2 regions of the Paenarthrobacter aurescens genome follow, and region 1 is predicted to be linked to the other one. Evidence: predicted binding sites of a transcription regulator. Region 1 holds the regulator's gene; the other holds the start of a gene.
What was found. The regulator HrcA, encoded in region 1, represses chaperone genes, less so after heat shock. The targets are predictions, from matches to a motif close to TTNGCACTCGNNNNNNNCGAGTGCNAA.
Positions count from the first base shown of each region.

Region 2: groES (co-chaperone GroES) is a predicted target of HrcA. The motif match lies at 13,792-13,818, and genes of this name have one in related genera.

Region 1 covers NZ_CP157456.1:2,255,130-2,264,580, forward strand. The annotation lists gene ybeY (rRNA maturation RNase YbeY) at 1-161, opposite strand, end outside; gene ABI796_RS10425 (PhoH family protein) at 158-1,258, opposite strand; gene ABI796_RS10430 (GerMN domain-containing protein) at 1,700-2,572, shown strand; gene ABI796_RS10435 (16S rRNA (uracil(1498)-N(3))-methyltransferase) at 2,629-3,402, opposite strand; gene dnaJ (molecular chaperone DnaJ) at 3,405-4,532, opposite strand; gene hrcA (heat-inducible transcriptional repressor HrcA) at 4,583-5,590, opposite strand; gene ABI796_RS10450 (DUF3097 domain-containing protein) at 5,801-6,652, shown strand; gene ABI796_RS10455 (DUF4870 domain-containing protein) at 6,775-7,188, shown strand; gene hemW (radical SAM family heme chaperone HemW) at 7,192-8,421, opposite strand; gene lepA (translation elongation factor 4) at 8,422-9,451, opposite strand, start outside.
Region 2 covers NZ_CP157456.1:2,920,501-2,941,887, forward strand. The annotation lists gene ABI796_RS13510 (ABC transporter ATP-binding protein) at 174-2,072, opposite strand; gene guaB (IMP dehydrogenase) at 2,178-3,689, opposite strand; gene ABI796_RS13520 (acyltransferase family protein) at 3,948-6,032, opposite strand; gene ABI796_RS13525 (acyltransferase family protein) at 6,029-8,092, opposite strand; gene ABI796_RS13530 (NAD(P)/FAD-dependent oxidoreductase) at 8,318-9,448, opposite strand; partial or broken gene ABI796_RS13535 (hypothetical protein) at 9,456-9,761, opposite strand; gene ABI796_RS13540 (response regulator transcription factor) at 9,860-11,494, opposite strand; gene groL (chaperonin GroEL) at 11,657-13,270, opposite strand; gene groES (co-chaperone GroES) at 13,355-13,651, opposite strand; gene ABI796_RS13555 (hypothetical protein) at 13,843-14,205, opposite strand; gene ABI796_RS13560 (class I SAM-dependent methyltransferase) at 14,273-15,502, shown strand; gene ABI796_RS13565 (shikimate 5-dehydrogenase) at 15,515-16,327, opposite strand; gene ykgO (type B 50S ribosomal protein L36) at 16,373-16,495, opposite strand; gene ABI796_RS13575 (GTP-binding protein) at 16,578-17,729, opposite strand; gene ABI796_RS13580 (glutamate--cysteine ligase) at 17,892-19,043, shown strand; gene tsaD (tRNA (adenosine(37)-N6)-threonylcarbamoyltransferase complex transferase subunit TsaD) at 19,077-20,243, opposite strand; gene rimI (ribosomal protein S18-alanine N-acetyltransferase) at 20,240-20,743, opposite strand; gene tsaB (tRNA (adenosine(37)-N6)-threonylcarbamoyltransferase complex dimerization subunit type 1 TsaB) at 20,757-21,387, opposite strand, start outside.

The sequences.
Region 1 (9,451 bases):
AGTTCGATGTGAAGTTTTTCCATGGCCGGTTCATCGACCAGGAGGATGGAAAGCTCCGCTTGGGGGTGGATGTACAACCGCTCAAAGATAAAGCGCGACAACGTCACCAGCCGGGCCTCGTCCACCGCTACACCGGACTCGTTGTTTACTTCAATGCTCATTTACGTTCTCCACGTTTGTACTGCGTTCCGGAGGTGTACTGCGATTTAGCGGCGTCGCTGCTGTGCGCGTCATCCCAAGCGCCGTAAGCGGAGACGATGTCGGCAACCAGACGGTGCCGTACGACGTCTGTTGCCTCCAGGATGGAGAAATTGACGTCATCAATTCCCTTCAGGATTTCCCGGACGATCCGCAAGCCCGACGTCGAACCGGACGGGAGGTCGATCTGTGTGACATCTCCGGTGACCACCATTTTTGAACCGAAACCCAGACGAGTGAGGAACATCTTCATCTGCTCCGGCGTGGTGTTCTGTGCTTCGTCGAGGATGATGAAGGCGTCATTCAACGTGCGTCCGCGCATGTACGCCAAGGGGGCTACTTCGATGGTCCCGGCAGCCATCAGGCGTGGAATGGACTCGGGATCCATCATGTCGTGCAAGGCGTCATACAGCGGGCGAAGATAGGGATCGATTTTATCGCTCAGCGTGCCGGGCAGAAAGCCCAGCCTCTCCCCCGCTTCCACTGCGGGCCGGGTCAGGATGATCCGGCTGACTTCCTTGGTCTGCAGGGCCTGCACGGCCTTGGCCATCGCCAGATACGTCTTTCCTGTGCCCGCCGGGCCGATGCCAAAAATCACGGTGTTGTCATCAATGGCGTCAACATAGTTCTTCTGATTCAGCGTTTTGGGCCGTATGGTCTTACCCCTGCTGGAAAGAATGTTGTGCGTCAGGACATCGGCCGGATTCTGGACTGACTGGGCCCTCAAAAGCGAAACCAGCTGCTGGAGGACGTCCGGAGTGACCACGGTTCCTTTTGCTACGAGCCCACGGACTTCCTCCAAAAGGCGCATGACGCGTGGAATAACGGTGGAAGGACCTGTCATGGAAAGCTCGTTGCCCCGGACATGGAAACTTACGTCCTGGAACTGTTCCTCAATGTAGCGCAAGGCTTCGTCGTGGCTGCCCAACGAGTGAACCATCTGGTCGGAGTTGTCGAACGTGACAACTTCCGTGCGCGTACCCGGTAGTGTGTGCGGGAACTCGGTGGGCGGCAGGTTGCCGTTTCCGGTCCTGAGCCGCCCGTTCAAAGATTCACTCATAGTGCTGGCCTCAGGCCTTTTCTCCTCCGGTTGGTCCTATTAACGCCATCGATTCGACATTCGCGACCGCTAAGAGGCGCTCGTCCGAGATGCCGGAATGTCTTCAATCCTACGCCAGCCCGGCGTTCAAGGAACCGAAATCCGCGGCAACACCGGCCCCTCTCCGTCATGTCACACGTTTTGTCTCAACTCCGCATCAAGCGGGTATCAATCCTGTTTCAGTTGGCGCCCGTCCGCCCAATCCCGGCCGACCGCCGTCGACGATGTGCCAAGCTGGCATAGCGGGTGGCATCAGCACCCTGCTGCCCGGCCCTCGCGGCCGGGGATCGGCGGCACCTGCTGCCACACCGGATACATGAAGGCAGGACACCCATTACGGAGCCAGTAACCATCAAAGATGGCGCGCGCAGGCGGACCAAGTCCCTCTCAGCGGTGCCTGCGATGCTTGCTGCCCTTCTGCTGACGGGATGCATTGCCAATGGCGGCGGCAGCGCGGCCGGGGTGACTTCCCCGCCAGTCACCATTGCAGACGCACCAGCCAGCCACGCTCCACTGGAAACTACGCAGGCCTCCACAAAAATACCGGTGTATTGGATTGGCCGCAGCAAGGAAGAGGTCTACCTCTACCGCGAGTTCAGGGACATCTCCAGCGATGGAAACCCCGTAACCACCGCACTGAAGATCATGATGTCCGAAAAGCCATTGGACCACGACTTCTTCACACCCTGGCAGGCACCGGAAAACCTGGCCACGTCCATCTCCGGCAAGAACGTCATCACCGTCGACATCTCCCGGGATGCGTTCAACTCGAACCTCGACGCTGGAATGGCGCAGCGCGCCGTCCAACAGTTGGTCTATACAGCTACAGCAGCAGCCTCCTCCTCAGGCCTGATCAACTCCGGACAACAAATCCAAGTTGTCATCCTGGTTGACGGGCACACGGACTACATGGCCTTCGGCCAAGTCAAACTTGGCCAACCCATGGAACGAAATGCCTCCCTGGTAGCACCTCTGTGGATCATCGACCCCCAAGAGGAAACAACATTGCCAACAGGTGTGGTCAAGTTCAATGGCCGCAGCACGGACAGCTCAAAACCGGTCAGCTGGCAGATTCTCCAAGAAAACAACAAGGGCGAAAAGACCAGCCTTTTCACCGGACAAACCCAAGCCACCGGCGACCCCGGTCAATACGGCGTCTTCAACTTCAGTGCCCAATTGAAGGCCGGAAAATATGAGTTGCGGGTCTCGCAGGTGGACGAAGCCGGCGCAACCATCGAGACGAGCACCGACACCCGCATATTCAACGTCGGATAACCGCGTGCCCTAGGGGCGGCAGCCTACCAACGGCGGTGACTACCAGCGGCCGTTGTCTACCAGCGGCCGAGGACGTCGCTGGCCAGCACGACGGCGGCGGGTCCCGCCGTCGAAGACCTCAAGACATGGTGACCCAACAGTGCCGTCACCGCACCCGCGTCGCTGAGCCGCGTCACCTCACGCGGGGCGATTCCACCCTCCGGCCCCACGATCAGGAGCACCTCGCGGGAAGTCCCTGCCTGTCCTTCCATGACCGCAAGTGTCTCCTCAAGGACAGCCCTTAAGGGGTTCTTCGCATCTTCATGGAGGATGATGGCTGCATCAGCAGCCGCCACGGCTTTCGCCAAGGCGCCTGTGTCCACTATGGAACGTACCTCGGGAATCCAAGCACGTCGCGCCTGTTTGGCTGCCGCAGTGACCACTGACTGCCACTTGGCGTGCGCCTTGACGGCCCTATCGCCTTTCCAGCGCACGATTGCCCGCTCGGACTGCCACGGAATGACTGCATCAATTCCAAGCTCGGTAGCAGTCTCGATGGCTAGTTCGTCGCGATCGCCCTTCGCTAACGCCTGAACCAGGACCAGCCGGATTTCCGGCTGGTCCTCGACGAGGATCTCCGACGCCTGCACGGTGAGGGTGCTCGAACCGGTGTCCATCACGGTGCCGATCAACCGCGCGCCCGCACCGTCCGCTATGTCCACCGGCTCGCCTACAGCCAATCGCTTGACTGTGACAGCGTGGCGGGCTTCAGCGCCCTCCAGGACGAACGTAGAGCCGGGGCTCAACTGACCGAAGCTACCCGCCGGTGCAAAGAAAACCGGGTTGCTCACCGCTACAGGTTACCGAGCTTGTCGCGAAGTTTTGCGAACATCCCGCCGCTGGCCACAAGCTTTCCCTCGGTAAACTGCTCACCGCGGAGCTTGGCCAACTGCTGCAGGAGTTCTTCTTGGGCGGGGTCGAGCTTGGTGGGGGTCTCCACGTGCAAGTGCACCTTCAGGTCGCCTCGGCCGTAGCCCCGGAGGTGCGTCACACCCAGGCCGCGCAGAGTGATGACTTCTCCGGATTGGGTTCCGGCCTTGACGTCAATGTCCTGGGCGCCGTCGAAGGTGTCCAGCTGCAATTCAGTGCCAAGTGCCGCCGCGGTCATGGGCACACTCAGTGTGGCATGGAGGTCGTCGCCTTCACGCATGAACATGGAATCGTTGTTGACCCGGATCTCCACGTAGAGATCACCGGAGGGGCCTCCTGCCGGTCCCGCTTCACCCTGCCCGGAGAGCTGAATGCGCGTACCAGTGGCAACACCGGCGGGAACCTTGATGGTCAGTGAACGGCGGCTGCGGATGCGGCCCTGCCCGCTGCACTCATTGCAGGGGTCCTTAATGACCGTGCCGAAGCCCTCACACGAACCGCAAGGGGCGGTTGTCATGACCTGGCCGAGGATCGACCGGACAGCCCGCTGGACCTGACCGCTGCCACCGCAAATATCGCAGCGTTCCGGGTGTGTCCCCGGGCGGCAGCAACTGCCATCACATGTGGGGCAGATGACGGCGGTGTCCACTTCGAGCTTCTTGTTGACGCCGAACACGGCGTCCTTCAAGTCGATGCGGACGCTGATGAGCGCATCCTGGCCCCGACGGACACGGGAGGCAGGGCCGCCCTGGCCGCCACCCCCGCCAAAGAAGGTGTCAAAGATGTCCTGGAACGCGAAGCCCTGGCCGGCATAGCCGCCACCGTATCCGTTGTCGGTGCCGTTCTCATTGCCCGTGGCGTCGTAGACGCGGCGCTTCTGGGGATCGGACAACACCTCGTAGGCGTGCGTCACGGCCTTGAACTGTTCCGCGACATCCTCGCCCGGGTTTACGTCGGGGTGGAGTTTCCGCGCCAACTTGCGGTACGCCTTTTTGATCTCTTCCCCGGTGGCTTCCGGCGAGACTCCCAAAACGTCATAGTGGCTGCTCAAAGTCGGTATCTCTTCCTTGTTGTACTGCGGATGTTTCCTCGGGCCGGTGTTCAGCCGCCGAGAATGCGGGAAAGGTAACGGGCCACGGCGCGAACGGCTGCCATGGTAGTGGGATAGTCCATGCGTGTAGGACCAAGAATCCCCACTTTGGCTCCGGATCCGTAACCGGTTGCCACGACTGACGCCTCCGCCAGACCGTCGTAAGGATTCTCACGTCCAATGCTTACGGTCACGCCCCGGGGATCATCCCCCATGTCAGACAACAACCGAAGCATGACAACTTGTTCCTCGAGTGCTTCCAGAACAGGCCCAATGCTTAGGGGGAAGTCCACGTTGGACCGGGCCAGGTTCGCTGTTCCGGCCATCAGGATCCGCTCTTCACGGCTGGTGTCGCTCAATGACTGCAGCCCTTGGGCCAAAGTCTGCGCCAGGCCGCGAAGCTCCGGAGGACAAAGTGCCACCACCGACGGAAGTACCTGCGGCAAAAGAGCCAGCTGGGTGCCTGCAATATTGCCCAGGAACCGGGACCTCAGAAGCATTAGCGCCTCGTTGCCCACATCGGTGCCGGCATCGATGACCTTCTGCACCACGCTACCGGTGTCAGCGATCAACACCACGAGGACCTGATGAGGGGCCAGCAGGACGAATTCCACGTGACGGACCAACGCCCGGTGTGACTGCGGGTACTGAACGACCGCCACCTGGTTTGTCAGCTGGGACAGAAGCCTTACTGTGCGCTCCAGGATGTCGTCAACATCATCAGGACCCTCAAGTAAGGAGTGGATGGCCCGGCGTTCGGCTGCAGATAATGGTTTGACCTGGGAAATGCGGTCAACGAACAAGCGATAGCCCTTGTCCGTGGGGATTCGGCCTGCGCTGGTATGGGGCGCGGCAATAAGGCCTTCTTCTTCCAGGACAGCCATGTCATTCCTGATGGTGGCGCTGGAAACGCCAAGATGGTGGCGTTCTACAAGGGCCTTCGATCCAACAGGTTCCCTGGAATGCACGTAGTCTTCAACGATGGCACGCAGCACCTCGAGCTTGCGCGGCTCACTCATTGCTCCACCTCCTGACGACTGCCTTGGCCCATTCGACCGGTCAACGCGGGGTCTCACCGGAGCCCCACACTTAGCACTCAACATGCCCAAGTGCTAACAAGTCTAGTATGAGCCACCCCGTTGTTAGCATTGAAACCTGCCGTCGGGCGGCTCAGGCCCGCACTATGAACCAGCACACCACCATGAACCAGCACAAAAGGTAGGAATCCCGTGGCTTTGAACAATTGGGGTCCGCAGGATCTTTCCGCTCCAGCCAAGAAGCAACTGCCCGAAGTTGCCGTTCAACGCGGAATGGTCCTTGAGGACGTTCAATCGGGCTGGGTGGGCGAAGTCACGCGTGTGGAGAAATCCGGCGGCATGCATGTGGTATCCCTTGAGGACCGGCGCGGTAAGACCAAGTCCTTCCAACTGGGATTCGGCTTCCTCCTCGAGGGGCAAGCCATCCGGTTGATGCCTCCCGCCCCGCGGGCTGCCACCTCCGCAGTTCCCGCCGGGCGGACGGCTTCAGGCTCGGTGAAAGTGCAGGGTCAGCGGGCCCAGGTAGCGAAGGCCAGCCGGATTTGGGTGGAAGGAAAGCACGACGCCGAGCTTGTGGAGAAGGTCTGGGGTGACGACCTCCGGGTGGAGGGCATCGTGGTGGAACCACTCCATGGCGTTGATGACCTGAAGTCAGCAATCGCAGACTTCAACCCCGGCCCGGGCCGCAGGCTTGGCATCCTCGTGGACCACCTCGTCCCGGGCTCCAAGGAGTCCCGAATCGCCGCCGATGCCATGACAGTACCGGGGGCAGCAGGGAACGTCTTGATTGTGGGACACCCCTATGTGGATGTGTGGCAGGCCATCCGGCCGAAGGTTCTGGGCATTGATGCCTGGCCCGCAGTGCCCCGGGGAATCGATTGGAAAACCGGGATCCTCAGCGCATTCGGCTGGCCGCACGAGACCGCGGAGGACATAGGCTTGGGTTGGCAACGGCTCCTGGGTGCGGTCCGCACTTATGCCGACCTCGAGGCCTCGCTCCTGGGACGGGTGGAGGAAGTCATCGATTTCCTGACTGTTCCCTGATTCGGGCTTCCTCTTGTATCAGTAACTACCGTGTCAATGGGGCGCATGTCCCGGGAAGTGCGCTGGGGCCGGTATTCTTGGACAGCAACACCGCACCATTTTTACAGCAAAGGGAAGACACCGTGGCAGATAACGCTCCTGAAGAACCGGGCAGCGCCGCAGGCCGGCCCCAGTACCATGGCGCGCCTGCCAACGCACTCCCCCTGACGGCCAGCGAGGACAGGCAATGGGCTACCCTGGCCCATTTTGGCGGCATCCTGGGGTGCCTGCCGTCCCTTTTGATCTACTTGATTTTCAAGGATCGCGGACCGTTCACAGCGCAGGAATCCAAAGAAGCACTGAACTTCACGTTGCCTCCCACCATTGCCGCCGTGCTGGCAAACATCCTGGTTTTGCTGCCTGTTGTTGGCAACATCTTCGCCGTCATCGCTACCGCAATCTGGGTGGCCCTGACGTGCTTCTCCGTTTCGGCGGGCATCCGCGTAAACCACGGGCAGCCTCACCGCTACAAAATCAACCTCCGCTGGATTAAGTAGAGGTCAGTCGGGCAGGAGCCTTCGGACTACGGCGTCAGCCAGGAGCCGACCCTTCAGGGTCAGGACGAGCCTGCCCTTGAACGCCTGTACAGGGTCCACCAGTTGGTCGGCAATGAGCCCGGCCATCGCGTGCCGTCCGATCGCGCCCAAGGCATCCACGGACAATCCTGTGCCAAGCCGGGCTTCAAGCATGATCCGCTCGACTTCCCGGGTTTCGGCGTCGAGGGTTTCGCGTCCGGCGGCCGGAGAGCTTCCGCTCCCCAACCTCCCGGCGTAAGCAGTGGGATGCTTAACGTTCCACCACCTGACGCCCCCGACGTGCGAGTGGGCGCCGGGTCCAATGCCCCACCAGTCGTCCCCGCGCCAGTAAGCAAGGTTGTGGCGGCACGCCTGCTCCGGTGTTCGCGACCAGTTGCTGACCTCATACCAGCCCAAGCCCGCTTCGGAGATCATCTTGTCCGCCAGCTCGTACTTGGAAGCGTGGTCGTCGTCGTCAATACCGGGCACCTCACCGCGGCGTATCTGGGCGGCAAGTTTGGTGCCGTCCTCCACGATCAAAGCGTAGGCACTGATGTGATCCGGCTCGTAAGAGAGCGCAGTCTCAAGGGAGAACTGCCAATCAGCCATGGATTCTCCGGGCGTGCCGTAAATGAGATCCAGGCTCACGGCAAGTCCCGCTTCACGCGCCCACTGCACCACCAGGGGTACCCGACTCGGCGTATGGGTGCGGTCCAGCACCTTCAGAACGTGCGGTACGGCAGACTGCATACCGAAGGAGACGCGGGTGAAACCTGCGTCGGCCAAAACCTTCAGGGACTCCGGAGTCACGGAATCGGGATTGGCCTCCGTGGTCACTTCGGCACCGGGCTCAAGGCCCCAATGGTCGACGGCAGCCCGCAGGATCCTTGCCAGATCTTCTGCAGGAAGAAGGGTGGGAGTACCTCCACCAAAGAAAACAGTGCTGAGGGGACGGCGGGGCAAACCTGAGGCATCCAAGGCCACCGAAGCAAAGTCCAGCTCAGAGACAGCCGTGGAAGCGTAGGCATCCTGAGAGGCACCCCCGCCGAGCTCCGTGGCCGTATAGGTGTTGAAATCGCAGTAACCGCATCGGACAGCGCAGAACGGTATGTGGACATAGAGCCCGAACTTGCGGTGCTCGACGCCGGCCAACACCTGCGGAGGCAAAATGCCATCCGCAGGTGCCGGGTCGCCCAAAGGTAGGACGCTGGGCATTTACTTCTTGGCCTTGTCCTTGGATTCATCAGTGGTGAGGGCTGCGATAAATGCCTCCTGGGGCACTTCCACGCGACCCACCATCTTCATGCGCTTCTTGCCTTCCTTCTGCTTCTCCAGCAGTTTGCGCTTACGGGTGATGTCACCGCCGTAGCACTTGGCAAGAACATCCTTGCGGATAGCCCGGATACTCTCACGCGCAATAATGCGTGATCCGATGGCGGCCTGAATGGGCACCTCAAACTGCTGCCTGGGAATAAGCTCGCGGAGCTTGCCAGTCATCATCACACCGTAGGCGTACGCCTTATCGCGGTGGGTGATGGCACTGAAAGCATCAACTTGTTCACCCTGAAGCAGGATGTCCACCTTGACGAGGTCGGCAACCTGCTCGCCGTCGGCCTTCCAGTCCAGCGAGGCGTAGCCCCTGGTCTTGGACTTCAGGAGGTCGAAGAAGTCGAACACGATCTCAGCCAGCGGGATCCAGTAGCGAAGTTCCACACGGTCCTCGGACAGGTAATCCATTCCGCGCATTTGGCCACGGCGGCTCTGGCAGAGTTCCATGATGGACCCAACAAATTCATTGGGCGCCAGAATGGTTGCCGAAACCATCGGCTCGCGCACCTCGGAAATCTTGCCTGTGGGGTATTCGCTCGGGTTGGTGACGTGAATGACTTTTTTGTCCTCGAGCGTTACCTCATACTCCACGTTGGGAGCAGTAGAGATGAGGTCCAGGTTGTATTCACGCTCAAGACGCTCACGGGTGATCTCAAGGTGAAGCAAACCCAGGAATCCTACGCGGAACCCAAAGCCAAGCGCGGCTGAGGTCTCGGGCTCGTAGACCAGCGCAGCATCGTTGAGCATCAGCTTTTCCAGGGCATCACGAAGGACCGGGTAATCCGTTCCATCCAACGGGTAAAGACCGGAAAAGACCATTGGCTTGGCGTCGGCGTAGCCGCTGAGCGACTCCGACGCCGGCTTGGCAAGGTTAGTGACAGTATCGCCAACCTTGGACTGGCGGACGTCCTTCACA
Region 2 (21,387 bases), 670 kb from region 1:
TGAGAACTTCACACAGTTGCTTTCCCCATGGGCAGGGGTGCCCATGGCAGTCCCCCGGACGAATCCTAAAGCCTGCCAAAACACGTAAACCATGCAAGGGGACCCATGGCGTTTGGCGCAGAAGAGGGCGCCCTGCTGCTGAACCTGAGCAAGGGTGAAAGAAAAACCTGGCTTTAGGCCTCGGACGATTTCCGGCTGGTCTCCTCCACCGAAAGCTGGGATTCGAACATCCGGAAGTACCGTCCCCTCAGGGCAACGAGTTCCTTGTGTGTTCCTTGCTCGGCAATGCGGCCATCCTCCAGCATGTACACGATGTCCGCCTTCTCTATGGTGGCAAGGCGGTGGCTGATGGCAATGATGGTGCTGCTCCGGTCCGCGAAAAGCCTGGTGAAGATGCGGTGCTCCGCCAGGGCGTCAATGGCAGATGTTGGTTCATCCATGACCATGAACGAGGCGTCCCGGTAGAAATTCCGCGCCATGGCAAGCCTCTGCCATTGGCCACCTGAGAGCCCGCTTCCCTTCCGTCCCCGGGGGTCCTCCATCCAATTGCTGACGTGGTTCTCAAGGCCGTTGGGCAACTTGTTGATGAACTCCATGGCTTCGGCGTCCGAGGCCGCGCGCCGGATGCGGGCGTCGTCCCGCGGCTGGTCCACGTCTCCCAAGTAGATGTTCTCCGCGGCGGTGGCGAACTCATACTTCAGGAACTCCTGGCTCAGGACCGCCAGGTGCCGGTGCCAGCTGGTCACGTCCACTCCGGCGAGGTCCACGCCGTCGAGCAGGACCTGGCCGGAATCAGGCCGGTAGAGGCCCGCCAGGATACGAATCAGAGTTGACTTCCCTGCACCGTTCTCCCCCACAATCGCTATGTGCTGACCGGCCTTGATGGTCATGGAAATACCCTTGATGACCTCCATCTCGCTCCCCGTGTAGCTGAAGCGGATGTCCTTGAGCTCCACGGTGGTTGGCGACTTGGGGAGCGGTTGCTCCTTTCCGCTGGGAACGGGAAGGGCCATGAAAAGCTCGTAATCCTTGAGGTTTGCCAGATCCTCATCAATGGAACTGAGCGAGGAGACGAGGCTGTTGGCGGTGGACAGCGCACGGCTGACAATCTGCTGGACGTAGAGAAACTGCCCTACCGGCTGCGCCCTGGCGATGATCTGTCCAACAACCCAGACCAAGGACACCACTTCTGCTCCGTATTGGAGGGAATCGGCTGCCAACTGCTTGGGGATGTAGCGCTTTTGGAAATCCAGGCGCCTGCGTTCATCGGCGTCGCGGAGCCTTGACCTCAAATCCATGAGGTATCCAACTATCCCGTAGAGCCTCATTTCCGCGATGTGCTGGGGCCTGAGCAGATTTTGCTCGATCATCCTGCGTTGCCGCCGCGAATCCACCTGCGTATTCCAGTGAGCAATCTGCTCGCGGGAAAGCTTGAACTGCAGGTACACGCTGGGCACTATTGCTACCAAGACAATGACCGCGATCCACCAGCTGACCAGCAACAAGGCGCCAATGGCCAGCACCACGGAAACAAACTGCGTGAAGATGGCCGCGATCCGGTCCAGCACACGCGCGTATGAATCAGAGAACCGTTTGGCGCGGTCGTAAAGGTCCACCGTTTCTTTGTCGTCATATCGCCAGAACTCCAGCGCCAGGAACCGCTGGTACATCATGTCACCCACGATCGCACCGACCTTGAAGCTCATCAGCTGCTGGATGTACCGGTCAACGCTGTTGAAGGCGCCCCAGAACAGTCCAAGAGCGGCAGTGATGATGACGTACAGAATGGCCCGCGGACCGGCGTCGGGATCGCCCGCGTAGCCGGCCGCCAGCGCCGTGGTGGTCAGGGCCGCGAAGTACGTGGTGACCAGCGGGAGGGTGGCAGAGATCAGGGACCCTGCCACTTTCATGATGACCGCACCGGGTGAGGCTTTGAAACTGACCTTGAGGACCTGCCCGACGGCGCGTGCGTACGGCCGCAGGGCCAACTTGCGGGGCGGCGTTTTGCCCGGCGGGACTGAGTTCAGCCGGACAGACTCCGGGTGCCGCGGTTGCGCGGGCATTTCTGGCATGTGCCCAGCCTATTCTTAGGGACCGACAATATTGCGGCGTCCTGTTAAACAACTGTTCCCCGTGGAAACTTCCACGGGGAACAGCTGTTTGGTTCGCGTGACGGATCAGCGTGAACCGTAGTTGGGAGCCTCTACGGTCATTTGGATGTCATGCGGGTGGGACTCTTTAAGGCCTGCCGGGGTGATACGGACAAACTTGCCGCGTGCCTTCAGCTCCGGGATGGTGGGGGCGCCGGTGTAGAACATGGTCTGGCGAAGGCCGCCAACCAACTGATAAGCCACCGAAGCCAGCGGACCACGGAAGGCCACCCGGCCTTCGATGCCTTCAGGGATGAGCTTGTCATCGCCGGAGACGTCCGCCTGGAAGTAGCGGTCCTTGGAGTAGGAGGTGTTCTTGCCACGCGATTGCATGGCACCAAGGGAACCCATGCCACGGTAGCTCTTGAACTGCTTGCCGTTGACGAAGATGAGCTCGCCCGGGGACTCCTCACAGCCTGCAAGGAGCGAGCCCAACATGACGGTATCGGCGCCGGCAACCAGGGCCTTGCCGATGTCGCCCGAGTACTGCAGGCCGCCGTCGGCAATCAGCGGAACTCCGGCGGGGATCGCGGCCTTGGCGGATTCGTAGATGGCGGTGATCTGCGGCACGCCAACACCGGCAACCACGCGTGTGGTGCAGATGGATCCGGGACCCACGCCCACCTTGATGCCGTCAGCGCCGGCGTCGATCAGCGCCTGCGCGCCTTCACGAGTGGCAGCCTGGCCGCCGATGATGTCCACGTGGGCTGCAATGGGATCGGACTTCAGGCGCCGGATCATGTCCAGCACGCCCTGGGAGTGACCGTTGGCGGTATCTACGAACAATGCGTCCACGCCGGCGTCAATGAGCTTCATGGCCCGTTCCCAACCATCACCGAAGAAGCCGATAGCGGCACCCACACGGAGGCGGCCTTCGTCATCCTTGGTAGCCAGCGGGTACTGCTCTGCCTTGGTGAAGTCCTTGGTGGTGATGAGGCCCTTCAGGCGGCCTTGTTCGTCCACGAGAGGGAGCTTCTCGATCTTGTTGGTGGCCAGCTTGTGCGAGGCTTCCTCACGGCTGATGCCCACGTGTCCGGTAATGAGCGGCATCTTGGTCATGGCATCGCTGACACTGCGCAGCGGGAATTCAGATTCCGGAATGAAGCGGGTGTCGCGGTTGGTGACAATGCCCAACAGGCGACCATCCGTGTCCACTACGGGCAGGCCGGACACGCGGTAGCGGGAGCACAGCTCGTCCAGTTCCTGCAGCGTGGCCTGGGGGCCGATGGTGAGCGGGTTAGTGATCATGCCGGATTCACTGCGCTTGACGCGGTCAACGTGCTCGGCCTGGTCATCAATGGACAGGTTGCGGTGAACCACACCCAAGCCACCCTGACGGGCCATGGCGATGGCCATGCGGGACTCGGTGACGGTGTCCATGGCCGCTGAAAGCAAGGGTGTCTGGACCGAAATCCGCTTGGAGATGCGGGATGAGGTGTCGGCGTCGGACGGGATGACGTCAGTGTGGCCCGGGAGCAACAGGACGTCGTCGTAAGTCAGGCCAACAAAGCCAAAGGGATCGTGTTCGGGCTGGGTCATGAGTGTGCGCCTCTTACCTGGGTTCCGGGGGCTTAACTGGTAGGGGTTGCAACTGATGACCAGCCCGTCATTACGGGACTGGCCTGTGCATTAGGTACCTGTGCAGAATTTGGCTGTGCAGAAGGTATTGGATAAATACTAGAACCTTCGCGCCGATCGCCATATTCCGCGAGGCTCCAGTGTGAGCAACGGCACTGGCGGCAACAGCGTTGGCGGCAGGACGGCGTCGTACGTTTGCACCGTGAGCAGCTGCCCAACCTAGCCGGCGGACCAACCGGTAGCTGCCAGCAGCCTCTCCTCAAACATGGGAATCATGGTTTGCACGTAGGTCTTGGACAGGTGGTTGTCATCCTTATAGACGTACACATTTCCTACTACAGCCGGACACGTGCCTTGCTCGCAGATGAAGTCGCTCATGTCCATCAGGTGGAGCCCCTCCACTTTGCCGACGTAATCGTCCAAGGGTGATGACGCTGCCAAGGACTCTTCCAGCGGCACATTGCAGTCCGGTGAGTCCTTGCCCTTCTTTTGGACGCATTCAGGCATGTTGAAACTGAAGCGCGGGTTGTCCCGCACACCCACAACATCAATTCCAAGGTCCGTGAACGGCTTGATGCCTTCGAGGTACCCGGGCACTTCGGTCTCAAAGGGCGCGTCCACGTGCGTCAGCGACGCCACGGTGAAAACGGCGTCCGGCTTATGCTCCAGAACATAGGCTGAACTCGCCCTGTTGAAATCGTTGCAGAAGTCCGCACGTTCCGGAGATTGGGCACCGAACCTGCAGCCACCCTTGAGCAGGGTCACCACTTCCCAGCCGTGCTCCTTGGCAATGGGGCCAAGGGCAGCCATGTATTGCTGGGAGTGGGAGTCGCCCAGAACAACAATCCTTTTGGTAACAACCTCGGGCTCCTCGTTCTGCAGGCATCCCTCCAGCACGGGATCGGCAGGCACGTTATCCCCTGTGCAGGCACCGTCCACGTTGGCCCATTCGTCTTTCATGGCCGCCGGCGCCGGGATGATCAGGGCTTCCTCGCTCGGCTTTCCGGCGTAGTCCGGGGCCAGCGCCGCTGCGCCGGGCGTCAGCTCGTGAGGTTGCTCCGCAATCGCGGCCGCTTCGGCAGTGATGGCGCTTTGCCATGCGGTGACCGGTAGCGCCAACAGCGCACCGCAGGAGACAATCACGACGGCGGCCCGCCAGGACCGCACGTCCGGCCACTTCCAGCTGCGCAGGGGTACTTCCACGAACCTCGTGGTGACAACCGCGAGCAGGAGGGAAACCGCCATGATTCCCAAGCCTTCCAGGAGGCTGGGTTGGGTGGTTCCGGCGGCCAGGAGGAAGAAGACCAGAATTGGCCAGTGCCACAGGTAGAGGGCGTAGGAGTTGTCTCCCAACTTGACCAGAGGACGGGAACCCAGCAGGCGATCAACGCCGAAACGGCTGCCGCTTTGCCCGGCGATAATGACCGCGGCTGCCGCAAGAGTGGGCCACAGAGCCACGAATCCGAGGAAGGAACGATCCACCGGGAGCACCAACCCGCAGGCGAGCATTGCCGCAATACCGGCCCAGCCCAGGACCACACGAAGACGGCGGCCCGGCTTCAGATACGGAATGGCCAGGGCCAGCAGGGAACCCAGGGCGAACTCCCAGAGGCGGGCGCGGGTGTCAAAGTAAGCGTAAGCCTGATTGGTGGCGGTCTGCTCAATGGAGAACAGCAGCGACGCCGGAAAGAGAGCCCCGAACGCGATGAACAGCAGTTGCCTGTGGGATGGAGCTTTCCGCTGCGGAAACAGCCTGGCCAGCAGTGGTTGCAGCAGGGCCACACCGGCGAAGATCAGTGGCCACAGAATAAAAACCTGGCCTTGGACTGACAACGACCAAAAATGTTGGAGGGGGCTGGCATCCACGTGCTGCTGCGCGTAGTAGTCCACGGCGAAGGCGGCAAGCTGCCAGTTTTGGCGATACATCAGCGAAGCCCATGCTTCGGTGAGGACATCCGGCCACCGGCTCTGCGGGATCAGCGCCCAGGTACCGGCGAGGATGGCAAGCAGGACTACGACGACGGCCGGCAGCAGACGCTTGAAGACGTGGAGCCAATGCTGCAGGAGCCTCAGTGGTGCTCGGCTTTCGAGCTTACGGGTGAAGGAGAGCGTCAGCAGGAAAGCCGAGATCAGCAGGAAGACATCCACACCGCCGGAGACCTTGCCCAGCCAGATATGGTAGGCCGCTACCATCAGCACAGCCAGGGCACGCAGGCCTTGGACTTCGGGCCGGAATCCGGGTTTTGCCTTCGCCGCCGGCTTCCCTGACACAGGGTCCGGCGCGGCGGTGCGTGTTTGGGTCATCGTTGCCACCCCGTCGCGGCAAACCACCTTTCGTCCAGCATGCCTGCCATACTCTTGGCGTAGCTTTTGGTCAGGTGATTGTCATCGAGATAGACGAACGTGTTGCCAATGATCGGTGGGCAGTAGAGTCCCTGGCACATGAGGTCGGTCATATCCAGTAAGGAAAGATTTTCGAACTTGCCGGTCACCGCCTCAAAGGGACTTGGTTCAGCCAGGACATCGGCCTTTAGCGGGCGGCAATCCGGGCTGTCCACACCCTTGGCAAGGGTGCAGTCCGTCAGGCTGTACGTAAATCGGGGGTTGTCCCTCACCGCCACCACCTGGATACCCAGTTCAGTGACCTCGGGGATGAGATTCTCAAAACCGTGCGTCAGCCTTTCATCCGGCAAGGAAGAAACAGCAGCCGTTCCCACCATGAACAGGGCGTCCGGCGCATGCTCACGGATATGGCTGCGCACCTCACTGTTGAACTCGTTGCAGGCAGGCTCGGACTCAGGATCCTCAGTCATGAAAGGGCATGCCCCATACAGCAGGGAATACAGGCGCCAATGGTGCTGCTCAGCCAGTACTTCCAACGCGCCCAGCCACTGCTGGGAATGGGAGTTGCCCACCACAAGGACCGTCTTGGTGGCATCTGCGCCCACCTTGTTCTGTTTGCAGTTCTCCTGCAGCAGTTGCGAATCGGGTTTGGTGTCCCCGGAGCATGAGTCGGGAAGGTTGGCCCAGTCCCGCCCGATCCGTTCCGCGGTGGGCTGGGTGAGGGCATTCGGAGCCGCTTCATTGACGTACGTGGGCAGGAGCGCCTTGGCACCGGGATTATCGAAGACCATGCGAGCCTCCGCGGCTTGCTGGTCAAGGTCCAGGCGGTACTGAAAAGCCGCGAGGGGCGCGGACACCACCGCGAGGCAAGCCACGATCGCGATGACCGAGCGGCGCCGTTTTACCTCGGGCCACTTCCATTCCCGGAACGGCTTCTCCACGAACTTGGTGGTCAGGAAAGCCAAGACGAGCGACAACGCGATGATCGCCGTACCGGACAGCCATCCGGCATGATCCTTGCCGCTCCATGCCAAAGCAATCACCAGAATGGGCCAGTGCCAAAGGTAAAGGGCGTAGGAATTGTCACCGAGCCGGACAAGGAATGTGGAACTCAGTATCCGGTCCACACCAAAGCGGCTGCCGGTTTGGCCGGCCGCGATCACAGCTACTGCAGCCAGCGTGGGCCACAAAGCGACGAATCCGGGAAAAGCCGTTTGTACCTGGAGCAGGATGCCGCAACTGAGCATGGCGGCCACACCCACCCAACCCATGACGATGCGTACAGGCCTGGAGAAATTCAGGGCGGGCAGGATCAGTGCCACCAACGTGCCCAGGGCAAACTCCCACAGCCGGGCAAAGGTATCGAAGTACGCCACGGCCTGGTTGTTGGCAGTGAAGATGATGGAGTAGACAAACGAGACCAGGAAGATGAGGGCGAAGACGTAGACCAGCGTGGCCCGGTAGCGGAGGTCAAAGCGGCGGCACACAAACGCTGCAGCGGCGAAGATGATGGGCCACAGAATGAACACCTGGCCCTGGATGGACAGGGACCAAAAGTGCTGTACGGGGCTGGCCATGCTGTGGTCAGTGGCGTAATAGTCAACGGCCAGGTCCTGCAGCAACCGGTTTTCGAAGTAGAACAGCGAGGCCCAGGTTTGCTGGACGATCTCAAACCAGCGCGTAGCCGGCAGGAAGATAAAAGTAGCTGCAAGAGTGGACACCAGAACCACGACGACGGCGGGCAGCAACCGCCTGAACAGGTGCAGCCAGTGGCGCACAAGGTCCATGGGCCGGCCCTGTTTGTAACGTCCCGTGAACTGGAGGGTCATAAGGAACGCTGAGATCAGGAGGAAGACATCTACTCCACCGGAGACCCTGCCGATCCAGATGTGGTAGCTCACCACCATGAGGACGGCCAAGGACCGAAGGCCTTGGATTTCAGGGCGGAACTTGGACTTCGCAACGGGTCCGGCAGCACGCCTACCGTGGTGGGCAGGGGCTGGAATCGTTGGCGTCGTCACGGTAGGCAGTTCCTCAGAGCGGTGGCACAAAGCATCAATATTACGCGTTTTCAGACGCGTAACCCATGTGGGAGATTGTTCCTGGCCGCCATCCGAAGCCCCATCAGCACAGGTCCAGCCATATATTGTGCCACCCAAACCTGTGTGTGACCTGTGCTGATACTTCCGTCGGTCACAAACCCTGTTGCCCGGCACAACCCTGTAGAACGTGAGCTATCACACGCTTTATGCTGCTTGGCCGGCGGCGTTAGGCTGCACTGCCGGTTCACCCGCAAGGCCGGAACCTTGCTCTGCGAGCCGGCGGGCGAGGTAGCGGGCGTCCCTGCTGACTCCGGGGAGCGTCGCCGAAGCTGCCGCGAAAAGAAACTCCTGACCTATGAAGTACACGCCCGGAACATCGCCGGCCACTCCCCGCCTCTGTTGGGGCTCACCGAAGGAATCGAAAACCGGGAGGTTCACCCACGAGTAATCCTCGTGGTAACCGGTGCACCAGATGACATTCAAAGCTTCCACGCGTGTCCCATCTTCCAGGACCGGCCGGCCCTGCGAGACCCCGGCCAGCCTCGGTACCAGATGCACCCCTGCAGCAACCAGGTCCTTGGTCTTGGTCCGGATCAATGGTGCCGCCATCGACTTGAAAGCAGGAGCGGCCTTGCGACCGACGGGTGTGTTCATGTTCAAGACATGCAGTCCAAGAAACCGCACCACGGGAAGGGCAAAGCGTGCAGCGGTCCGGCCGTGCCGCATGGGCATCTCACCGCTGGGGCGTCCGGCCAGTTCAGTGGCGTGGGATTTGCCCACTTCCAAGGCTATTTCAGCTCCTGAATTGCCCAGCCCCACCACCAGCACGGGGCCATCCTTCAACTGCCCGGGGTTTCTGTAGTCCGCTGAATGCAGTTGACGTATCTCCGGATCCAGGTCCCCCGCGAAATGCGGCCGCTTCGGCAGATGGTGTCCTCCGGCAGCGATCACCACATTCTTGCTGCGCCAGCTGCGATCTCCCGCAGTCACTGTGAACCCGGCTCCATGACGATTGATCCCGTCAACGCGGACGTCTGAGACGAAGGGGAGGTCAAAGCGGCGCACATAGTCCTCCAGATAGTCAGCCATTTGGTCCTTGCTGGGGAACGCCAGACGGTCACCGGGGAAAGGCGCTCCAGGGAGACCGTCATACTTGGCGGGAGTAAAGAGCCGCAGGGAGTCCCAACGTTGGCGCCAGGCTTCCCCTGGCCTCCCGTACTGATCCAGAATCAGGAAGTCCCGGCCTTCCTTGGCCAGGAAGTATCCGAGCGCGAGCCCTGCCTGCCCACCTCCCACGATGAGCGTGTCCACCATGGATTCCTGCTTGGCGTTCATGGTTTTTCCCTTCACTTACTGGTTCTCCGATATGTTTATTGAGGGCGTCGTCAGGGACCTTCCGGTAGCGCAGGCACCACAACAGCATCAGTGCGGAGGCAACAATGTAGAAGGAGTGCAACAGCCAAACGGGGCCCGCCGGGAGGTCGAAGACGTAGAACGAATGCACTGCATTGGCCACATTGGTGGTGGCGATGTTGCCTACGCTGTAGGACTCAAGGTCCTTGGTGCGCACAGCTTTGAGGAGCATGGGCAGCATGCTGGCGGCGAAAAGCACTGTGGAAACGGTGCCGGCAAGCAGTGGAATGTTCATAACGCCAAGCTATGGGGCCAGCCCGTTCCCCCGCGTCGGCAGAAAGACGCATTTGTGTGCACGCCGCATGGGTATTTCTGCGCACCCTCGCCGGAGAGTCAGCTGAGAAGATGATGATCCAGTGCATACCGCGTGGCAGCAACGCGTGACGGCACCGCCAGTTTGGTCAGGATATTGCTGACGTGCCGTGCCACTGTCTTCTCGCTGAGGTAGAGGGAACGGGCAATGGTTTTGTTGGCGCCGCCCTCTGCCACCAGCCGCAGGACTTCCAGCTCACGGCTGGTCAACGGAGAAGCGTCCCCGCTCGTTTCGCCAGTCAACTCCAAAACATCCGCCACTGCCGGAGTTGCCCCGAGATCGGCGAACCCGGCTTGTGCGGCCTCGAACTCCATCGCAGCAGAGTCGTGGTCGGCCAGCAACATGCAGGAACGGCCCGCCAAAACCCTGCAGCTGGCTTGGCCAAAGGGGGCCTCAAGGCTGTACCAGAGCCGCCAGGCCTTCCTCGCCGCAGCCAGGGCCGCTTGCGGATTTCCTTCGGCGAGCAGCACAGCGGCTTCCGCCTGCGCAGCGAGCGCCTGTTCCAAGGGCCTGCATGCTTCACCAACTGGTGCCGCCAATTCGTCCGCCGCTGCGCGGGCCGCTTCAAGATCGCCGGCTGCAAGCTCAATCTCCACCACCGACGGGAGCAGTCGACGACGGTTGGCCGGGTCAGCTCCGGCCATGGCCCGGCGCACCATGGTTTGGGCTTGCGCTTCCTTGTGCTGCCGCAGGAGCAGGAGGGCCAGGCCCGGCAGTGCTTCAAAGCCTGTCTCGGCGGCCTTGGCATAGGCCGAGGCTGCTTCTTCATCACGGCCGGTGAGGCGGAACAGCTCGCCTTGAAAGTACCAGGCACCCCATGTCGCTTCAGGATCGCCGTGCCGGGAACGGTCTTGTGCGATCTTAAGCGCCGCCAGGGCTTCCTCCCAGGCTCCATGGAGAATGAAGAGCTCGGCCCTGTGCGTTTGGCATTGGCCGCTGAACATGACCATGTCAGGCTGCTGCCCGCACCAGCGCGCCAGCGCAGCCGTCCACTCGTGTGCGCGGGCTACGTCCAAGGTCAGGCGGCAGCTTCCGATCACAGCACAGTAAATGATGCCCGAGGGGATGGGCGAAACTTCCCCGGCACTGACCGCGACCATCGCTTCGTCCAGGAACGCGAGGCCTTCATCAGGGAATCCCAGAGTGATCCGTGCAGTCCCGACGCCCAACTGACCCAAGGCCGTCAGGTCGGGGTCGTGGAACCGCTGTCCCAATGCCAATGCGCGGCTGAAGAGCTCGTTGCCGGTGTCCGGGTTCCCTCCATACAGTGCCCGCAAGGCTGTGGGGATCAGGATGTAGCCCTCGGCCTCCTCGGGATCAACCATTCCATCCAGCAGGTGTTTGGCACGGGACAACCAGCCCGAACCCCGGGCCTGTTCTCCAAGGTTCATGAGGTAGAGGACCAACCACGCTGCACAGCGGGCCGCTCCTGCCATATCCCCCATGGTCAGGTACTCATCATGGGCTCGCGTCAGGTAGGCAACACCCTCCGGTTCCTTACCCAGGAGCATGGCCACCGATGCCACCAGCTCAATGTCCCGGGCAGGCAGGCCACCCTCGGTGTCCGCGCGGGCGAGGCAATCCAACGCATCGCTCCAGCGACGCTCGGAGAACGCCGAGCGTCCCAGGTCCAAGGCTGTGGCAGGCATCGTCATGGCTCACCTTGCGGCGACCCTGCACCCCGATGACGCACCCAAGCCGCCGTATTAGCGTCAGGTTACCGCCGCCGTCGTACGCTCACAATAGCCACCCCGTGCAAAGCCGCAGACAACAAAAGCCCCGGTCAAAGCGACCGGGGCTTGTGTTGAACAGGGCCGTTAGTGCTGGTGGCCTGCGTGTGCGTCTTCTTCCTCGGCCGGCTTCTCGGCAACCAGGGTCTCGGTGGTGAGAACCAGGGCTGCGATGGAAGCGGCGTTGCGGAGTGCGGAGCGGGTGACCTTGACGGGGTCGATCACGCCTGCGGCGATCAGGTCCTCGTACTCGCCGGACTTGGCGTTGAAACCGTGGTTGGCCTCGAGCTCGGAAACCTTGGCAACAACAACGAAGCCATCGAAGCCTGCGTTCTGGGCGATCCAGCGCAACGGCTGGACCAGGGCGCGGCGGACGATGCCCACAGCAGCTGCAGCGTCACCCTCCAGTGCCTTGACGGCCGGGGACTCGTCCAATGCCTTGAGGGCGTGGATGAGGGCGGAACCGCCACCGGAAACGATGCCTTCTTCAAGGGCTGCACGCGTAGAGGAAACAGCGTCCTCAATGCGGTGCTTCTTTTCCTTCAGCTCAACCTCGGTGGCCGCGCCAACCTTGATCACGCCGATGCCGCCGGCCAGCTTGGCCAGGCGTTCCTGCAGCTTTTCCTTGTCCCAGTCGGAGTCCGTCCGGGTCAGCTCAGCGCGCAGCTGTGCAACGCGGTCCGAGACGTCCTCAGCCGATCCGGCACCGTCAACAATGGTGGTGTTGTCCTTGGTGACCGTGATGCGGCGTGCGGTACCAAGTACCTCAAGGCCAACGGTGTCCAGGCTCAGGCCGAGGTCCGGGGAAACAACCTGGGCGCCGGTCAGCGTTGCGATGTCCTGGAGCATGGCCTTGCGGCGGTCGCCGAAGCCCGGCGCCTTGACGGCAACAACGTTGAGCGTGCCGCGGATGCGGTTGACGATCAGCGTAGACAGGGCTTCGCCTTCAATGTCTTCAGCAATGATGAAGAGCGGCTTGTTGGCCTGCAGTGCCTTCTCCAGCAGCGGCAGGAAGTCCTGCAGCGAGGAGATCTTGCCCTGGTTGATCAGGATGAGGGCGTCTTCAAGGACCGCTTCCTGGCGCTCTGCGTCTGTGACGAAGTACGGGGAAAGGTAGCCCTTGTCGAACTGCATGCCCTCGGTGAGGACCAGCTCGGTCTGGGTGGTGGAGGACTCTTCGATGGTGATCACACCATCCTTGCCAACCTTGCCGAACGCCTCGGCCAGCAGCTCGCCAACCTCGTCGCTCTGCGCGGAAATGGCAGCAACGCTGGCAACCTGGGTGCCTTCAACTTCGCGGGCGTTCTCCAGGAGGCGGGCTGCGACGGCTTCAACGGAAACCTCGATGCCGCGCTTGATCTCACCCGGAGCAGCGCCGGCAGCAACGTTGCGCAGGCCTTCTTTGACCAGGGCCTGTGCAAGCACGGTGGCCGTGGTGGTGCCGTCGCCTGCGACGTCGTTGGTCTTGGTGGCTACTTCCTTGGCCAGCTGTGCGCCAAGGTTCTCGTAGGGGTCATCAAGCTCAACTTCGCGGGCAATGGTCACGCCGTCGTTGGTGATGGTGGGAGCTCCCCACTTCTTGTCCAGCACGACGTTGCGGCCGCGCGGGCCAAGCGTCACCTTGACAGTGTTGGCGAGCTTGTCGATACCGGCCTCAAGAGACCGGCGGGCAGCATCGTTAAAAGCAAGCTGCTTTGCCATGGTTGTGTCCTTTCAAGACAGAAAACCCGCACCGCTGACGGCTGGAATGATTCCAACGCGACGGCGGTGCGGGGCTCCGGGAAGTTACTTTACGACGATCGCAAGGACGTCGCGGGCGGACAGAACGAGGTACTCGTTGCCGCCGGTCTTGACTTCGGTTCCACCGTACTTGGAGTAGATGACGACGTCGCCAACAGCTACGTCAACCGGTACGCGGTTGCCGTTGTCATCGAAGCGGCCGGGGCCGATTGCAACAACTTCGCCTTCCTGCGGCTTCTCCTGTGCGGAGTCCGGAATGACCAGGCCGGAAGCGGTGGTCTGCTCTGCTTCGAGCGGGCGAACAACAATACGATCCTCAAGAGGCTTAATCGAGACCGACACTCGGACTCTCCTTTTCATGAGCTGATTCATGGACTAAGAACTAGGGTGCCGGAGCGTACAACCGTCGTCGCGGTGCCGGAAGACGCTTGGCGTGGTTAGCACCCTCCGGGGGAGAGTGCTAACAAGACTCTATGTAAGCGTTAGCACTCGGTCAAGGTGAGTGCCAGCATTTCGTCATGGGTGAACGTCACTCACCTGCCGGTGAGGTCCTCCAGATCGTAGTCCTGACCGTCATCATCTTCGTCCAGCGCGGCGTTGCCGCGGTTCAGGTACAACACCACGGCAGCGGCAACAGCCACGACGCCGGAGACCACCAGCGTGATGATTCCACCGGTCCGCGCGGCGCTGTAAAGTTCGCGAATGCCCCGGGCTTCATCGGTGGCGTCGTTGACGCTCTTGCCGGCTACCGAATAGGTGGCGGCATTGAAGGAATCCAACGCAAAAATGATGATCAGCAGGCCGATGCAGACCACCGCGATCACGATCCCCGCTATGAGGGCCGGGCGCGCTGCCTTGATCAGGGTGGAGGCTGGTTGTGCTGCGTTGTCTTCCATGAAAACAACCCTATCCGGCTGATTCGCCGGTCACGCTCCCAAGCGCTGCGACGTTAGGCTTGATCCCATGCCTCACGCACCGCAGGAACAGATCGCGCCCTTGCTGACTACTGAAGGATGGGAACTTCTTGCCTCACTTGGGCCTTACCGCGAAGCCGATTCCTTCAGCATCAACGCCGACCTCCGGAAGGCCGGGCACTCCCCTGAGCTGGTAGCGGCGGTCCTCACGCAATCCCGGTTGCGAACACGCGCGGAGGCGAAGTTCGGCGAGTTTGCGCGGCAGATGTTGTTCACCCAGGCCGGCCTGGAGCAAGCCACGCGCTTGAACGTGGCCGCCAGGCATGCCGAACGCTTCGCGAAAGCCGGAATCCGCCACGTTGCGGACCTGGGCTGCGGCCTTGGCGCCGATTCCATGGCCATGGCGTCCATGGACATTACGGTGACCGCGGTGGAAATGGATGAGACCACTGCCGCATGTGCCACCATCAACCTCATGCCTTTCCCCCATGCCACCGTGGTACACGCCGATGCGACGTCAGTGGAGCTGGACGGAATCGAGGGCGTATGGCTCGATCCCGCGCGCCGAACCACCTCAACGTCAGGGACCAAGCGGATCTGGGATCCTGAAGCGTTCTCTCCCCCGTTGTCCTTCGTGGAGAGTCTCGCAGCTACCGGCCGTGCCATCGGCGTCAAAATGGGTCCGGGCATTCCACACGACTCCGTACCTTCGGGGTGCGAGGCCCAGTGGGTTTCGGTGGGCGGCGACGTCACCGAAGTGACGCTCTGGTTCAACGCAGTCTCCCGCCCGGCCGTGCGCCGGGCCGCCCTGGTGATTGGCAGCCAGGGCGCCGCTGAAATCACCAGCAGCGCGGATTTCGACGGCGGCCCGGTAGCCGCCGTCGGGCCTGTAGAGGGTTACCTCTACGAACCCGATGGTGCCGTGATCCGCGCAGGCCTGGTGGCCGACGTCGCCGGGCGTTTGGGTGGGCATCTGGTGGACGAACACATTGCCTACATCTGCGCCCCCGAACTGCACGACACCCCGTTTGCCCGCGCTTACAAGGTGCTTGAGGTGATGCCCTACAACGTCAAGGCCATGAAGTTGTGGGTGAAGGAAAACGGCATCACGGTCCTTGATATCAAGAAGCGTGGCACTGCTGTGACCCCGGAAGAACTGCGCAAGCAACTGCTTCCGGCCAAGCCCGCAAAAGGGATGCCTCCCAAAACAGCCACCCTCGTCCTCACCAGGATTGGCGAGGAGAGAGTGGTTGTGGTGGTGGAGCCTGTTACGGCCTGACGCTCCAAAGAGTCAGCGGCGCGAGAACTCCGAGGCTTCCCGGACCTGCTCAGGGCTGGGGCGGACACCGGTGTACAGGACAAACTGTTCCTCGGCCTGAATGGCAATGACTTCAGCGCCTGTGATGACTTTCTTCTCCGCCTTCCGGGCAGCGCTGATGAGCGGCGTCTCCGAAGGCAACGCAACAACGTCAAACACCACCTGAGCCGCGGCAATAGTGGCGTCATCGAAAGACTGGGCCGTTTCATCCGCACCTGCCATTCCCAGTGGCGTGACATTGATGATCAGATCCGCAGTGGAGCCGTTGACGTCGTTCTGCCAAGCGAATCCGTAAAGATCGGCAAGGGCACGGCCGGTGTTCTCATTGCGGGCCACAATGGTCACCGCGGTGAACCCGGCATCCCGGAGCGCCGCGGCCACCGCTTTGGCCATGCCGCCTGCACCGCGCAGCAGGACGGTGTGGCTGTTGGGAACCCGGTGGTCCTTCAACAGCCGGGCAATGGCGATGTAGTCAGTGTTGTAGGCCGTGAGGACGCCGTGGTTGTTCACAATGGTGTTCACGGAATCAATGGCTTGCGCCGATGGATCCATCACATCAACAAGCGGAATAACCGCTTCCTTGTACGGCATGGACACCGCGGCACCCCGGATGGGGAGGCCGCGGATGCCCGCCACCGCAAGGGCGATGTCCGCGGGGGCGAATGCCTTGTAGACAAAGTTCAGGCCGAGCAGATCGTACAAATAGTTGTGGAACCTGGTCCCGATGTTGCTGGGCCGGGCCGCGAGCGAAATGCACAGGGACATGTCTTTGTTCAGGATTGGCATTCCCCCATTAAACAACGCCCGTACGGTGGTGCCGTCAGCTGGCTTTTAGCCCTGCCGCGCCTTCATCCGTGGGTTGTTCTTGTTGATGACAAAGGTCCGCCCGCGCCTGCGCACAATCTGGGCGCCGGGGATCTTCTTGAGGGCACGCAGGGAATTCCTGACCTTCATGGTGTTTCTCCTTTTGTTGGGTGTTTGGCCTAATTATGTGTTTAGCTCGGCTGGGTGTTCAGCCCGCCCGGGTGTTGCTGGATCAGAGGGCGTCGCTGAGTTCCAGGGGATCGTCCCAGACTCCAAAGTCCTGCTTCATCTCGGCTTCGGTCAGTTGGCAACCGTCCAGAAGATGGCGGATTTCCTTCGGGTCCACATCCTCTTTCCTCCTGGTAATGGCCAGGACCGTTCCGCGATCGCCATGGTTGGGATGCCAGTCAAGAAGGGAGTCCACGTCCGTCCCCGCTTTCCCCGGGCGCGCAAAGACAGGAGCTGATTCGGCGGAGTCGGCCAACCACTTTCCTGTACTTTCAAGCCACACACGTGGCCCGATTCCTTGGACGGCAATCCTCGTTTGGGGCGCTGATGCGATCCAGAGGCGGCCTCGGAGCCAGTGCGTCCCTGCTGCCAGATGAGGCAGTGCGTCCCGGAAACGCCCGGGGTGCAACGGCCGGCCGGCCTTGTGAAGCACCGTGCGGTAGGAACCGTCCGCTTCGCTGACGGGCACACGCACGACGCCGGGACGGTTGCGCGCCGCTGCCTCGGCGTCGTCAAAGCAGCCCGGCCGGTAGTCCTCTGCCGCACCCACAACCCCTGCATGGAACGCCAACTGGCCCAGCAGCTCAAGGCCCAACCGCCATTGCGCGGTGCCTTCACGGGATTCGCCCGTCAGTACCGCACCCAGTCCGGGGTGGACCATGACAGTGTCCACCTGCCCGAACTCGCCAATCAGGAATTCACCGCTGGTGCGCTCATCGGAAGGCATGGAGGTGAACCCGGATTCAAACAGCGTGTGGCGGTCCCACATATGGTCATCCAGGTCCGCGGGGTCCAGGGCCAGTACTGCGTTATCGATCACCGCCGGGCCACTCAGGCCCCGCCGAAGCTCCGCCACGGCCATCGCCGCCGCAACTCCGGGCGGGAGGCCAAGGACTATGTGGTCAAAGCCGCAGGAGGCGAGGCGTTCCGCGGTGGGAACTACATCCAGTCTGACAGTGCAGCTGAGGCAGCCATGCTCCAGGACCGTGGTTTCGCGCTCGAACAACTGGCCGTTCCGGTAAACCCTCCGCAACACCAAGGAGCCGTCCAGAAGATCATGAAGGACCACTACGGAGTTGCTGTGGGTTTGGCCGAGCCTGGCCGCGGCTGTTTCGCGGCACTGGCTGTCCAGGGAACTGAGGACTGTGAGATGCATGCAGTGATTCTATTGAGAAGCATTCTCATTAGCAAGTCGCGCGCGCTGTGCACCAAAGGCCCAGCAGGAAGCTGCGTTCCGGCTGCATTAGACTTGATCCGACCGCTGGCGGCCCCACAGCGGGGAACCGTGTCCGGCTGAGACAGACAAAGAGGGGACTACGTGCAGATTGATTTTGCGCCATCCAGGCAATCGACACTGGGTGTGGAATGGGAGTTGGCGCTCGTCAATGCACGCACCGGGGAACTGGTATCAGTAGCAAATGACGTCCTGAAAGGCGTCGCCGCGAACCATCCGGACCTCAATGAGGACGACGAACACCCCCATATCAAGCGCGAACTTCTTCTGAACACCGTGGAACTGGTCACCGGGATCTGCGAGACAGTCAAGGACGCCAAGGAAGACCTCAGCCGCTCCCTCGCCGCCGTGCGTGAAGTCACCGATCCCATGGGCGTGGAAGTGTTCTGCGCAGGCAGCCACCCGTTCAGCCCTCCCCTGCTTCAGCCCGTCACGGACAAGGAGCGCTACGCCAAACTGATTGAGCGGACCCAATGGTGGGGACGCCAAATGGTGATCTACGGCGTTCACGTCCATGTGGGCATTGACCGCAGGGACAAGGTCCTCCCTATTCTGGACGGCCTGGTCAACTACTTCCCGCACTTCCAGGCATTATCCGCCTCCAGCCCTTACTGGGCAGGAGAAGAAACCGGCTACGCCTCCCAACGGGCGCTGATGTTCCAGCAGCTTCCCACCGCCGGCCTGCCCTTCCAGTTTGAGAGCTGGGAGGCGTACGAGTCCTACGTCCAGGACATGTTCACCACCGGCGTGATCGACTCGACGTCCGAAATCCGTTGGGACATCCGGCCAGTGTCCAATCTGGGCACCATCGAAATGCGCATCTGCGACGGCCTGGCCACTCTTGAAGAAGTAGGCGCCATTGCGGCGCTGACCCAATGCCTGGTTGACGAGTTCTCCACCATCCTTGACGCTGGGGGCAGCATCCCCACCATGCCGCCGTGGCATGTGCAGGAGAACAAATGGCGGGCCGCACGCTACGGCATGGAAGCCATCATCATTCTCGACGCCGAAGGCAACGAACAACTCGTCACAGATCACCTCGCCGGGACAGTGGCCCGCCTTGAACCCGTCGCGGCCAAGCTCGGCTGCTCCGAAGAACTGGCAGATGTCCTGAAAATCATTGAGCGCGGAGCCAGCTACCAGCGCCAGCGCCGCGTCGCCGCCGAACACAACGGGGACCTGCAGGCAGTGGTCATGGACCTCGTACAGCAGATGCGCAAGGGACCCGACGCTTAGCAGGCAGCTGTGCTCATTAGCAGGCAGCTGAACTCAGGCGGGCACTGACACCGTAGTGACCGGCATGGACGAATCCGGCGCGAACTCCACCCCGCTCGGAGCAATGCCGGCCATGACCAGCTGGGCTCCGAGGGCGGCAACCATGGCTCCGTTGTCCGTGCACAGATCCAGCGGTGGAACGTGCAATGTGATTCCGGCGGACGTACAACGCTGCCCGGTCAATTCCCTCAACCGGGAATTCGCAGCGACTCCCCCACCCAGCAGGACATTGGTGATGCCGTGCTCTTTGCAGGCCAGAACAGCCTTGGAACTGATGACGTCCACCACGGCTTCCTGGAACGCCGCGGCAATGTCAGCTACGGGAACTTCCTCGCCGCGGGCTTCGAACTGCTCCACGCAACGGGCCACGGCCGTTTTGAGGCCGCTGAAAGACCAGTCATAGCGGTGAGGGCCCTTCTCCTCAGCAGTACCCATGTATTTGGGTTGGGTGAGGCCCCGGGGGAAGCGGATGGACTTGGGATTGCCTTGGCGGGCCACTTTATCGATCGCAGGGCCACCCGGATACCCGAGGCCCAGGATCCGTGCCACCTTGTCATAGGCTTCACCGGCGGCGTCGTCGATTGTTGAACCCAACAGCTCAACATCGTCGGTGATGCTGCGGATGCGCAGGATTTCGGTATGCCCACCTGATACCAGCAGCGCGCCGAGGTTCTCCGGGAGCGTACCGGCAGCCAGCGTGCCTGCACCCAGCGGACCGGCACCCACGCCGGCGGCAGCAGCGGCGTCGGACTTTCCGTTGGACGCCTCCAGCAGCCCTACGCCAACGTGCGCCACAAGATGATTGATGGCATACAGCGGCTTGCCCGTGGCAACGGCCAGGGCTTTGGCAGCACAAACACCCACCATGAGGGCACCGGCCAGTCCGGGACCGGACGTCACAGCAATGGCGTCAATGTCCTCCAAAGTGACACCTGCCGCCTGCAGCGACTCCTGCAAGGTGGGCACAAAAGCGTCCAGGTGCGCCCGTGATGCGATCTCCGGAATGACGCCACCAAAGCGAACATGCTCATCCATGGACGAGGACACAGTGTTGGTCAACAGGGTGGTCCCACGCACAATCCCCACGCCGGTCTCATCGCAGGAGGATTCAATGCCCAGCACCAGCGGCTGCTTTGACTGTTCCGGATACTGCCCGCTCACGCTGTGGCTCCTTCGGGGGACTGTGGTTTGTTCAGTTCAAGGCGCATGATCAGGGCGTCGGTACCGTCCCGGTAATACCTGGGACGCACGTGGATCTGTTCGAATCCGAACCTCAAATACAGTTGCTGGGCCCGGGGGTTGTCCGCCCGGACCTCCAGCAGGACGTCTGCGGCACGGCGGCGCCTGGCTTCTTCGATCAGTTCGGTCAGGACCGCCGAGCCAATTCCCTTGCCCTCAAATTCAGGAACTACGGCGATCGTCTGGATGTCCGCGATCGGCTCGATGCACATGAGACCGGCGTAAGCCACAATCTCTCCCGCAACCTCCGCCACAACGTAGCGGCGGGTCTCGGGCTGGGCCAACTCGTCAAAGAACATTTGCAACGGCCAGGCGTCCACGGGGAACAACCGGCGCTCCAAAGCCTCCACTGCCGGGATGTCAGCTTCGGTCATATCGCGCAACGAAACACCGGCAAGTTCCAGCTTGGGTGACAGCTTCACAGGGTCCTTCCCATCACAGCGCACGCTTTCTGGGCCCTGGCACCTGGGCATCGGATTCACGCAGGTACAGCGGAGTGGAGTCCAGCAGGGCCTGGCCGGCGGTGAGTTTGGCCAAAGCGAACTGGCCCAGCGAGGCGGCGTCCGGTTGGGTTTGCGCAAAGTCCTCATCAGCTGTGAGGACATCGGAGTAAAGGCCTGCGCCCGCCCCAAAAACAGGCAGGTCCGGAAGTTCGGAAGCGAAGCCAACATGCGGGCCGTCCACCAGCTGGGGAAGCTGACCTTCAAGCAGCGCGTAGCGGGCCCAGTAAACCTCTTTGCGTCGGGCATCGGTAGCCACAAGGAACTCCGGGGCTGCCGCCGTTGACTCCGCCACTTCCAAGGCAATGGCATCAAGGCTCATCAGCCCGTACAACGGCTTGTTCCATACGAAAGCGAGCGTACGGGCGGTGGCAATCCCGGAACGGAGCCCCGTGAAAGGCCCGGGGCCCACACCTGTGACAATCGCGTCAATGTCCGCCCCGGTAACGCCGGCACCGGCCAGAAGTTTCTCGATCCCGGGAGCGAGGACTTCGGCATGGCTGCGGGTGTCCTCCGTGGCAAAGGAATCCACCACGCTCTCCATGGCATCGTCCGAGATCAGCGCT